DNA from 2 places in the Tatumella ptyseos genome. Region 2 is predicted to be linked to the other one. Evidence: predicted binding sites of a transcription regulator. Region 2 holds the regulator's gene; the other holds the start of a gene.
What was found. The regulator sigma-54, encoded in region 2, starts transcription at its own class of promoters, with help from an activator protein. The targets are predictions, from matches to a motif close to GTTGGCACANNTTTCGCTNT.

Region 1: glnA (glutamate--ammonia ligase) is a predicted target of sigma-54. The motif match lies at 1,956-1,975, and genes of this name have one in related genera.

The regions. Positions count from the first base shown of each region.
Region 1 is NZ_CP130649.1:2,996,674-3,001,091, reverse strand. It holds gene glnL (nitrogen regulation protein NR(II)) at 1-310, opposite strand, end outside; gene glnA (glutamate--ammonia ligase) at 412-1,821, opposite strand; gene typA (ribosome-dependent GTPase TypA) at 2,267-4,090, shown strand; gene QJR74_RS14140 (HAD-IA family hydrolase) at 4,273-4,418, shown strand, end outside.
Region 2 is NZ_CP130649.1:2,823,756-2,831,396, forward strand. It holds gene QJR74_RS13375 (calcium/sodium antiporter) at 1-403, shown strand, start outside; gene kdsD (arabinose-5-phosphate isomerase KdsD) at 414-1,400, shown strand; gene kdsC (3-deoxy-manno-octulosonate-8-phosphatase KdsC) at 1,418-1,981, shown strand; gene lptC (LPS export ABC transporter periplasmic protein LptC) at 1,978-2,541, shown strand; gene lptA (lipopolysaccharide ABC transporter substrate-binding protein LptA) at 2,525-3,076, shown strand; gene lptB (LPS export ABC transporter ATP-binding protein) at 3,082-3,807, shown strand; gene rpoN (RNA polymerase factor sigma-54) at 3,851-5,284, shown strand; gene ptsN (PTS IIA-like nitrogen regulatory protein PtsN) at 5,446-5,928, shown strand; gene rapZ (RNase adapter RapZ) at 5,978-6,838, shown strand; gene npr (PTS phosphocarrier protein NPr) at 6,828-7,100, shown strand; gene mtgA (monofunctional biosynthetic peptidoglycan transglycosylase) at 7,105-7,641, opposite strand, start outside.

The DNA.
Region 1 (4,418 bases), 170 kb from region 2:
TCTGTTGGTCAGGCAATGGCTGGGCAGTGAGTGCCAACGTATGCGCTCGACCATCTACCACAAGCGTGACTTCGCTATCGGTAAAGCCTTGTCCAACGCTAAGGCTTTCGTGCATCACTTCAACATTCAGGGAGAAATATCCCGTGAGCTCTGGAAGGGGTGTTCCAAACAGCTTACGTGAACTCTGAGCGAGTAATTGCTGCGCCGCGGGATTGGCATAATGGATCACTAATTCATGGTCGACAACAAGGACGCAGTTGATCAACGAATTTAGGATCTGCACGGCATCTGAGGCGGTGTTGCTAAGCATTACATCTCTCCAGAATGGGGTGACACGCAGGTAAGACACCCGAGAAAAAAGCCCATCCGAGGATGGGCTAAGACTTCACGGCAACACACTACAAACGAAAATTAGACGCTGTAGTAAAGTTCAAATTCAACCGGGTGTGGCGTCATACGTACACGGTCGTTGTCCGCTTTACGTAATTCGATGTAAGCATCAATAGCTTCGTCGGTGAATACGCCGCCACGGGTCAGGAACTCGCGGTCTTCGTTCAGGGCATTCAACGCTTCTTCCAGTGAACCTGCTACTTTTGGAATCTCTGCATCTTCTTCCGGAGGCAGATCGTAGAGGTTTTTATCCATCGCATCACCAGGGTGGATTTTGTTGATCACACCGTCTAGGCCTGCCATCAGTAGTGCTGCGAAGGCTAGGTAAGGGTTAGCCGCTGGATCAGGGAAGCGTGCTTCAATACGACGTGCTTTAGGGCTTGCAACAACAGGAATACGGATTGAAGCAGAACGGTTACGGGCAGAGTAAGCCAGCATGACCGGTGCTTCATAACCCGGGACCAAACGCTTATAAGAGTTGGTGGTTGGGTTAGTTAAGGCGTTAAGCGCTTTAGCATGCTTGATGATACCGCCGATGTAATATAAAGCGATGTCAGACAGGCCGCCGTACTTATCGCCGGCAAACAGGTTATTACCATCTTTTGATAAAGACATGTGGCAGTGCATACCAGAACCATTATCGCCAAACATTGGTTTTGGCATAAAGGTTGCGGTTTTGCCGTACACGTGTGCAACGTTATGCACCACATACTTATAGATCTGGATTTCGTCCGCTTTTTTCACCATGGTGTTGAAGCGTGTTGCCACTTCGTTTTGACCTGCGGTCGCGACTTCATGGTGGTGTGCTTCAACCACTAAGCCCATTTGCTCCATGGTTAGACACATGGCGGAACGGATGTCTTGGGCAGAATCGACCGGTGGTACCGGGAAGTAGCCGCCTTTCAAACCTGGACGGTGGCCTTTGTTACCGCCTTCGTACTCTTTACCGGTGTTCCATGCAGCTTCGATATCGTCAATCGCAACATGGGAGCCAGAAGTAGAAGAACCGAAACGGATGTCGTCAAATAAGAAGAATTCTGGTTCTGGTCCAAACAGGACGGTATCTGCGATACCTGAGGTACGTAAGAAATCTTCAGCACGTTTAGCGATTGAACGTGGATCACGGTCATAGCCTTGCAGGGTGCCTGGCTCGAGAATATCACAACGGATGATTAGCGTTGGATCTTCGAAAAACGGGTCAAGGACGGCGGTGGTCACGTCTGGCATCAGTACCATGTCTGATTCGTTAATCCCTTTCCAACCCCCGATGGATGAGCCATCGAACATTTTACCTTCTTCAAAGAAGTCTTCATTCACCTGATGTGCAGGGATGGTAACGTGTTGTTCTTTACCTTTACTGTCTGTAAAGCGCAGATCAACAAACTTGACTTCATGTTCGTTCATCAACGAGAGAACGTGTTCAACGGACATATCTACTCTCCTGAAAGCTCTATTATCGTGGGGGAAATGGGAAGCATTATGCTTACGAGGGCTCAACCCTTTAACCCGAAATCCGGCAAGCGCCTAAAAACGTTTTTTAGCTATCGTTTTCGCTTATTTTTCTTAAAGCGAAAAGCGTGCCAACTTTTCTAAAACACTGAAAAGGCCCAGCAGAGGCGAGTTTTATCTACCCTCGCCCTTGTCGTATTACAGGGCATTGCACCAATAAAGGGCGATATGGTCAACTTTAATGATCCATAACAGTGCATTATGGATAAGGAGTGGTCATGTTGCACTGAAATTGCACAAAAAAAGGCGATAAACTTGAGTCATAAAAAAAAACTGCATAAAAGGGCTGTGAATCGTCTGATCGTGTTCAGTCTTTCGCCTAATCCGTGTACAATAGCGCGCTATTTCTAATGCCTGAGGCAAAGCTGTGATCGAAAAATTGCGTAATATCGCCATCATCGCGCACGTTGACCATGGAAAAACCACCCTAGTCGACAAACTTTTACAACAGTCCGGTACCTTTGACGAGCGTACTGAAGCGACTGAGCGTGTGATGGACTCCAATGACTTGGAGAAAGAGCGTGGAATTACTATCCTCGCAAAAAACACCGCTATTAAGTGGAATGATTACCGTATCAACATCGTTGATACCCCGGGACACGCCGACTTCGGTGGTGAAGTTGAGCGTGTTATGTCTATGGTCGATTCCGTACTGTTAGTCGTTGATGCGATTGATGGTCCTATGCCACAGACCCGTTTCGTAACGAAGAAAGCGTTTGCTCATGGTCTAAAACCAATTGTTGTTATCAACAAAATTGACCGTCCGGGCGCGCGTCCTGATTGGGTGGTTGACCAAGTCTTCGATCTGTTCGTTAACTTAGACGCGACAGATGAGCAACTAGATTTTCCAATTATCTACGCTTCTGCAATCCAAGGGATTGCGGGCGACGATCACGCAGACATGGCTGAAGATATGACGCCACTGTACGAAGCGATCGTAAAACACGTTCCTGCTCCTAATGTTGATCAAGATGGAGCGCTGCAAATGCAGATTTCGCAACTTGATTACAACAACTACTTAGGTGTTATCGGTATCGGCCGTATCAAGCGCGGTAAAATCAAACCTAACCAACAGGTTACGGTTATCGATAGCGAAGGTAAAACTCGTAACGGTAAAGTCGGTAAAGTACTGGGCCACTTAGGTCTTGAGCGTATCGAATCTGATTTAGCGGAAGCGGGTGATATCATTGCAATCACTGGTTTAGGTGAGCTGAACATTTCTGACACTATCTGTGATACTCAGAAAGTTGAAGCCCTGCCAGCGCTGAGCGTTGATGAACCAACTGTTAGCATGTTCTTCTGTGTAAACACCTCTCCATTCTGTGGTAAAGAAGGTAAGTACGTGACTTCACGTCAAATCCTTGACCGCCTGAAGAAAGAGCTGGTACACAACGTTGCTTTACGCGTTGAAGAAACTGAAGATGCTGATGCGTTCCGTGTTTCAGGCCGTGGTGAACTTCACCTATCGGTACTGATCGAAAACATGCGTCGTGAAGGCTTCGAGATGGCAGTATCTCGTCCTAAAGTTATCTTCCGTCAAATTGATGGACGTAAACAAGAGCCATTCGAAAACGTGACCCTTGATATCGAAGAACAGCACCAAGGTTCTGTGATGCAAGCGATGGGTGAGCGTAAAGGCGACATGAAAAACATGGATCCAGATGGTAAAGGCCGCGTACGTTTAGACTACGTTATCCCAAGCCGTGGATTGATTGGTTTCCGTAACGAATTCATGACCATGACTTCAGGTACAGGTCTACTGTACTCAACCTTCAGTCACTACGACGATATGCGTCCAGGTGAAGTGGGTCAACGTCAAAACGGTGTATTGATCTCTAACGGTCAAGGTAAAGCAGTAGCATTTGCCCTGTACAGCCTGCAAGACCGCGGTAAGCTATTCTTAGGGCACGGTGCGGAAGTGTATGAAGGCCAAATCATCGGTATTCACTCACGTTCTAACGACCTGACGGTTAACTGCTTAACCGGTAAGAAACTGACTAACATGCGTGCGTCAGGGACTGATGAAGCAACAACACTGGTTCCAGCAATCAAAATGAGCCTTGAGCAAGCGCTTGAGTTCATCGATGATGACGAATTAGTTGAAGTCACACCTGTCTCTGTTCGTATCCGTAAGCGTCATTTAACTGAAAATGACCGTAAACGTGCATCGCGTGGTAGTAAAGAGTCTTAATTCTCAGTTTTGAGTATTGAGCTAAACCTGAACCAGACCTATCTGGTTCAGGTTTTTTTTTACCTTGCGTTTAGCCTGTCGAATGTTCGGCGCAAAACGCGATCAATTTTCCAAAACTCGATTGGTAGAATGGGAAGGTCGGCTTTATAGTGTAGATAAGTAAAACTTACGGGAGAGACGCAATGTTATATATTTTCGATGTGGGAAACGTTATCGTTAATCTCGACTTCACCCGTGCTTTAGGCGTCTGGAGTAACCTAAGCGGTACCCCGCTTGCGCATGTTCAACAACACTTCCAGCTCGGGCCACAGGTTGAGCGCCATGAGCG
Region 2 (7,641 bases):
CCTTGATAATACTTTAGTTGTCGCCGAATTTTTAGGGTTGAGTCAACGTGTTGTCGGCCTTCTATTCTTATCCGTGGGTACCAGCCTTCCCGAATTAGCCACCGTTATTGCAGGGATAACACGTGGGCAACAACACTTAGCCATTGGGAATTTAGTGGGCGCACATATTTATAACCTTGCTATCGCGCTAGGAATACCTGCACTCATTGACCCTGGAAAAATCTCCGAAAAAACCGTTAATCATGATTTTTGGCTAGTATTTGTCGCCAGTTCACTATTAACTTTACTTTGTCTTAAACAAAATAAAGTTAATGGGCGTATTATAGGAATACTATTGCTCATTGGATTTGTAATTTGGGCATTTTGGCTATGCTGCCCTTTCAGGTCAGTGACGACATCCTAAGGATAATACTATGGGTTTTCAGCCTGAACCAAAAAACATCAATTTTATTGATGCGGGCAAGAAAGTACTACGTATTGAACGCGAGTGCTTGGAACAACTAGAAGAATTTATTAATCAAGAGTTCGCCATCGCTTGTGAAATGATGCTCCACTGCTCTGGAAAAATCGTTGTGATGGGAATGGGGAAGTCAGGTCATATTGGCCGTAAAATTGCGGCAACACTTGCCAGTACTGGTACACCGGCTTTTTTTGTGCACCCTGGCGAGGCGAGTCATGGTGATTTAGGGATGATCAGCCCAAATGATATCGTCTTAGCGATTTCGAACAGTGGAGAGTCTCAAGAAATTCTTTCTTTGATCCCAGTGATAAAGCGATTAGCCATCCCCTTACTCTGTATGACCGGAAGGCCTGAAAGTACCATGGCTCGGGCTGCACAAGTCCATCTTTGTATTAAGGTTCCCATTGAAGCTTGCCCTCTTGGGCTAGCGCCAACCAGTAGTACGACAGCTACCCTAGTTATGGGGGATGCCCTTGCAGTCGCGCTATTAGAAGCGAAAGGATTTACACAAGAAGATTTTGCTTTGTCACATCCTGGTGGCGCATTAGGTAGGAAACTACTGATTCATGTCAGTGATATCATGCATTCCGGTGAGGAAATTCCTACCGTATCGGAGCAAGCCACTTTACGCGATGCGCTGTTTGAGATTACGCGTAAAAAAATGGGGATGACCGTCATTACCCAATCCGAAGGTAAAATAGCCGGCATTTTTACAGATGGCGATCTACGCAGGGTGATCGATATGAATATCGACCTACAATCGACGCCTATCGCCGAGGTTATGACTCATGGCGGGATTCGTGTTGCCCCACAAATTTTGGCCGTTGATGCGCTAAATATCATGCAACAAAAAAATATAACCTCTCTCCTCGTTGAGGAGCAGGGAAAACTGATAGGTGTTGTACACTTGCACGATATGTTACGTGCGGGCGTCGTATAAACAGGACAGATTATTTAATGAATGCAGAAAGCCACGTTGACACATGCTATGGCCCTATTCCACGCGAAATCATGGAACGCGCAGCACAAATAACACTCCTTATTTGCGATGTAGATGGTGTGATGTCCGATGGTAATGTTTATCAGGGGAATTCTGGTGAAGAGCTCAAGGCTTTTAATGTCAGAGATGGTTATGGAATCCGCTGTCTGTTAACCAGTGATATTGATGTGGCGATAATTACTGGGCGAAAAGCAAAATTACTGGAAGACCGTTGCGCAACTCTTGGTATCCAACATTTATATCAAGGGCAATCTCATAAAGTTATTGCATACCAACAGCTTCTAGAAAATCTTCAATGCGCCCCACACCAGGTTGCCTATATTGGCGATGATCTGATTGATTGGCCAGTCATGAAGCAAATTGGGCTGAGTGTTGCGGTCGCAGATGCCCATCCCTTAATTCAGCAAAGAGCACACTATAAAACAGGTATTGCTGGCGGACGGGGGGCAGTGAGGGAACTTTGTGATATCATCCTTATGGCACAAGACAAATTTGAACAAGCCGAAGGGTTATCAATATGAGTAACGCGCGTAAATGGATCATTGGGCTTCTCGCGGTAATTGCACTGGTTCTCATTGGCTGGAATATTACCTCATCGAATGATAACAGCGCTTCCTCTGCGGTTAATGACCAGTCCCCTACTTATACCAGTGAAACCTCTAAAACCACTGTTTACAATCCACAGGGATCCTTGGCGTATCGATTAGTCTCTAAACAAGTCGAATATTATGATGTACAACAGCTGACTTGGTTTTCCCAGCCGGTATTAACGACCTACGATGATACAAAGCGTGCGGCTTGGGTACTAACCGCCGATAAAGCAAAACTTACGCAGGACAGAATGCTCTACCTCTACGGGCATGTTGTCGTACAATCCCAACTATCGGACTCGCGTTTACAACGCCTTACCACGGATTCAGCCCAAATTAATTTAGTGACACAAGATGTTACCTCTAATGATAAAGTAAATCTTCGAGGCATTGGATTTGAGTCTAACGGAACGAAATTACGCGGTAATTTACGCGCGAAAACAGCCGAGTTGCTTGAAAAGGTAAATACTTCTTATGAAATTCAAAAATAAATCTTCATTGAATCTGCTGCTAGCAAGTGGATTACTCGCGCTGAGTCTCCCTGCATTAGCCGTTACTGGCGACTCAGATCAACCTGTTCATATCAATTCCATTAATCAATCTTTGGATATGGATGGCAATATTGCGACATTTACAGGCAACGTTGTGATCACGCAAGGAACGATTAAAATCCAAGCGGATAAAGTTGTTGTAACCCGTCCTGGTGGCGATAGTAAGAAAACGTTAGTCGATGCTTACGGTAATCCAGCGACCTTTTACCAAATGCAAGACAATGGTAAACCTGTAAAAGGTAGCGCCAGCAAGCTGCATTATAATTTGGCTGCAGACTCTGTCGAACTGACCGGTAAGGCGCATGTCCAACAACTCGATAGTAATATCAATGGTGATCGCATTACCTACTTGGTGAAAGCACAAAAAATGCAAGCTTACAGCCAAGGCCAGTCAAAGCGTGTTACGACAGTATTGATGCCGTCTCAGCTACAAGACGACAAAAAATCCTCTACCCCCAAAACCAGAGGTCAATAAGCCCTATGGCAACGTTAACGGCAAAAAACTTAGCGAAATCCTATAAAGGCAGACAAGTAGTAGGCGATGTCAGCCTAGAAGTTAACTCCGGTGAGATCGTTGGCTTATTGGGGCCAAACGGCGCAGGAAAAACCACGACCTTCTACATGGTAGTCGGTATCGTTCAGCGCGACGCTGGGCGGATCATTATTGATGACGAAGACATTAGCTTGCTCCCCTTACATGCACGCGCGCGTCGTGGCATAGGCTATCTGCCTCAAGAAGCCTCTATCTTCAGAAGGTTAAGTGTATATGATAACCTGATGGCGGTATTACAGATTCGCGATGATTTAAATAATGAACAACGTAAAGCACGTGCCGATGAGCTTCTTAAAGAGTTTCATATTGAACACTTAAGAAAAAGTTTAGGTCAGTCATTGTCAGGTGGTGAACGCCGACGCGTAGAAATTGCTCGCGCTTTAGCTGCTAACCCTAAATTTATTTTATTGGACGAACCCTTTGCAGGTGTTGACCCGATCTCGGTGATTGATATAAAAAAGATTATCGAACATTTACGCGACAGTGGCCTAGGTGTGTTGATTACCGACCATAATGTGCGGGAAACCCTCGCAGTGTGCGAACGTGCCTACATAGTAAGCCAAGGACAATTGATTGCTCACGGAACTCCAGAAGAGATTCTTGAAGATGAGCAAGTAAAAAGGGTTTATTTAGGAGAGGAATTCCGACTGTAGTCTCAGGCTGTTTTTTTAATTTCTGGCAATTGGGTCTATGATGATGAAACAAAGTCTGCAATTCAGACTCAGCCAGCAGCTGGCAATGACTCCCCAGTTGCAGCAGGCGATTCGCCTACTGCAACTCTCTACTCTCGAGCTGCAGCAAGAACTTCAACTCGCCTTGGAGAGTAATCCACTATTGGAGCAAACCGATACCCTCTCTGAGGTTGATGCGGTGGAAGATACAGAGAGCGCCTCGCTTGATACGCGTGAAGCGTTAGAGCAGCACGACATGCCATCTGAACTCCCTCTTGATACAGAATGGGACTCTATCTATACCGCAGGTACTCCCTCTGGCACCGGTAGCGATTACTACCAAGATGAACTCCCCGTCTATCAAGGTGAAACAACACAATCTCTGCAAGATTACCTGACATGGCAAGCAGAATTAACGCCTTTTTCGGAAACTGATCGGGCAATAGCAACCTCGATCATTGACGCGATTGACCCTACTGGATACCTCACTATCCCCCTTAACGATATATTGGAAAGCGTGGGTATTGATGACTGTGAAATCGCAGAGGTCGAGGCTGTTCTTAAACGTATCCAACATTTTGACCCGATTGGTGTGGGGGCTCGAGATTTACAAGAAACGCTACTAATACAGCTTTCTCAATTTTCCACTGATACCCCATACTTATCCGAAGCAAGGAGTATTCTTCAACAGCATCTCGATCTCCTTGCTAACCACGATTTTAGAAGCTTAATGCGAGTGACTCGTTTAAAAGAAGAGGTATTGAAGGCGGCTATACAGCTGATACAAACACTCGATCCTCGACCTGGTCAGTCCATCAACACGGGTGAGTCTGACTATGTTATTCCTGATGTTTTGGTCAAGAAAATCGGTAAAAAATGGGAAGTCGAACTCAATTCAGATAGTTTACCGCGTTTAGGTATCAACCAACATTACGCTGCCATGAGTGGGGGGGCGGCTAACGAAAGTGATACTCAATTTATCCGTAGTCATCTTCAAGAAGCTCGTTGGTTAATCAAAAGCGTTGAGAGCCGAAATGAGACGCTGCTTAAAGTTTCTCGGTGTATTGTCGAACAGCAACAAGCTTTCTTCGAACTCGGGGAAGAACACATGCGCCCCATGGTATTGGCGGATATTGCCGACGTGATAGAAATGCATGAATCGACAATCTCACGAGTGACCACACAGAAGTTTTTACACAGTCCGCGCGGGATCTTCGAACTTAAGTATTTCTTCTCGAGCCACGTCAACACGGATAATGGTGGCGAGGCCTCATCAACAGCGATCCGAGCGCTGGTCAAACGCTTTATTGCCGACGAAAATCCTGCTAAGCCATTCAGTGATAGTCGATTGACCACGCTGCTGTCTGAACAAGGCATTATTGTTGCCCGTCGGACTGTTGCCAAATATCGCGAGTCCCTAGCGATTCCTCCCTCTAACCAACGTAAACGGCTTGTGTGAGAGGTTATTGCGCGTTAGTCATAAAAAGCGCATAGTGATTTCAGCTATGTAAATTACTTGCCTGCATTAGGTGTTCTGTTACCATGCAGGCCAATCAATGATCGTCATTAACCACGGTGTATGTGTCTGACTCATCGTCAAACCATCAGCAAGTGAATACTATGAATAGCGACCTTCCTTTAGAATTAGGTAATGTACTAACGCTTGATTGCACACGCAATAATGTAAACTGCCAAAGCAAAAAGCGGGCGTTAGAGATAATTAGCGAAATTGCGGCGGGCCAGCTCAATCTGCCTCATCAACTTATATTTGAAACGATACTCAACCGCGAAAAAATGGGGAGTACAGGTATAGGGGGTGGGATAGCTATTCCTCATGGGAAGCTCGAGCAAGATACATTACGCTCCGTGGGTGTTTTTATAAAGCTTGAACATCCTATTGCTTTCGATGCGGTAGACAACCAACCGGTCGATCTTCTTTTTGCACTGTTGGTACCTGCTGGACAATGCAAAACACATCGTCACACACTCGCATTAATCGCCAAACGCTTAGCAAATAAAGCTATCTGCCGGCAACTTCGCCAAGCTGATAGTGATGAAATGCTCTATCAAATATTGATGGGCGATATCGATGACGAAGAGTAATAGCCCTTAACCTAGATTGACTTGTAAGGTTCGCAGGAGAAACAATGTCATGGCACTGATGATCGTCAGCGGTCGTTCTGGCTCCGGTAAATCGGTCGCACTACGTGCGCTTGAGGATATGGGATTTTATTGTGTCGATAACCTCCCCGTTGAACTTTTACCTGAGTTGGCAGCAACGTTAGCAAAAAGAGAAATCTCCGCCGCTGTAAGTATAGATATTAGAAATATTCCAGAATCACCTCTACTTTTTGAAGCCATTTTGGATAGACTCGACGCAGAATTTACTCCGCAACTGCTATTCTTCGATGCTAATACCAATACATTGATTCGCCGCTATAGTGATACCCGCCGGCTCCATCCGCTGACAGTTCGAAATCTTTCGCTTGAAGACGCAATTCTACACGAGTCAGAGTTGCTTGAACCTTTACGCTCACGTGCCGACCTGGTCATTGATACGTCAGAGATGTCGGTACATGAACTTGCAGAAATGTTACGTACCCGCTTATCAGGTAAGCCGGAGCGAGAGCTCACTATTGTCTTCGAATCCTTTGGTTTTAAATATGGTTTACCTGTCGATGCAGATTATGTTTTTGATGTAAGATTCTTACCCAATCCACACTGGGATGTAAAGCTTCGTCCGATGACAGGGTTAGATCACACTGTTTGTCAGTTTTTGGAGCGCCACACCGATGTTCATCAATTTATCTATCAAACGCGTAGCTATCTAGAATTGTGGTTACCCATGCTGGAAAGGAATAATCGTAGCTACCTTACCGTAGCAATCGGATGTACCGGTGGGAAGCATCGTTCAGTCTATATTGCGGAACAGCTAGCGGATTACTTTGCCTCTCGTGGTAAAAATGTTCAACGCAGACATCGTACCTTGGAAAAGAAGAATCATGACCGTTAAGCAAACTGTTTCTATCCAGAATAAATTGGGAATGCATGCCCGCCCTGCAATGAAGTTATTTGAATTAGTACAGAGCTTTGATGCTGAGGTTTTACTGAGAAATGAAGTCGGTACCGAGGCTGAAGCGAACAGTGTTATTGCTTTATTGATGTTAGATTCAGCCCAAGGAGGCAAAATTGAAGTCGAAGCTAACGGCCGGCAAGAGGTTGAAGCCTTGCAAGCCGTTGTTGAGCTTTTTGCCTCGAGGTTTGACGAAGAGTGATCGTCTAATAGAGGTGGTGTTGTATTAAAAAAGGCTGACCACCCAATTGGCGCATTTGACGCATAATCCATTGCTGCCTCATCTGTATATAACGTGAGGGTGCTTGGGCTTTATAGCGAAGTGGCGAGGGTAATACCGCCGCAAGTAAGGCTGCCTGACTTTCTGTTAGTTGTTTAGCCGGCTTGTGAAAATAAGCTTGCGAAGCGGCCTCCACCCCAAAGATCCCTGGTCCAAATTCCGCGACGTTAAGATAGACGGTGAGGATACGCTTTTTACGCCAAATCGCCTCTATTCCAAGGGTCATTCCCGCTTCGATTGCCTTACGCACCCAGCTACGCCCATCCCACAAAAACATATTTTTAGCAGTTTGCTGTGATAATGTTGAAGCACCTCGTAGATGATCTTCACCTCGCTGCGTCAAGGCTGAATTTACCGCACTAAAATCAATTCCCCAATGCTCAGGAAAACGTTGGTCTTCCGAGGCAATCACCGCAAGAGGCATCCAAGGGGAAATCTCATCCATGCTAACCCAATCAGAATG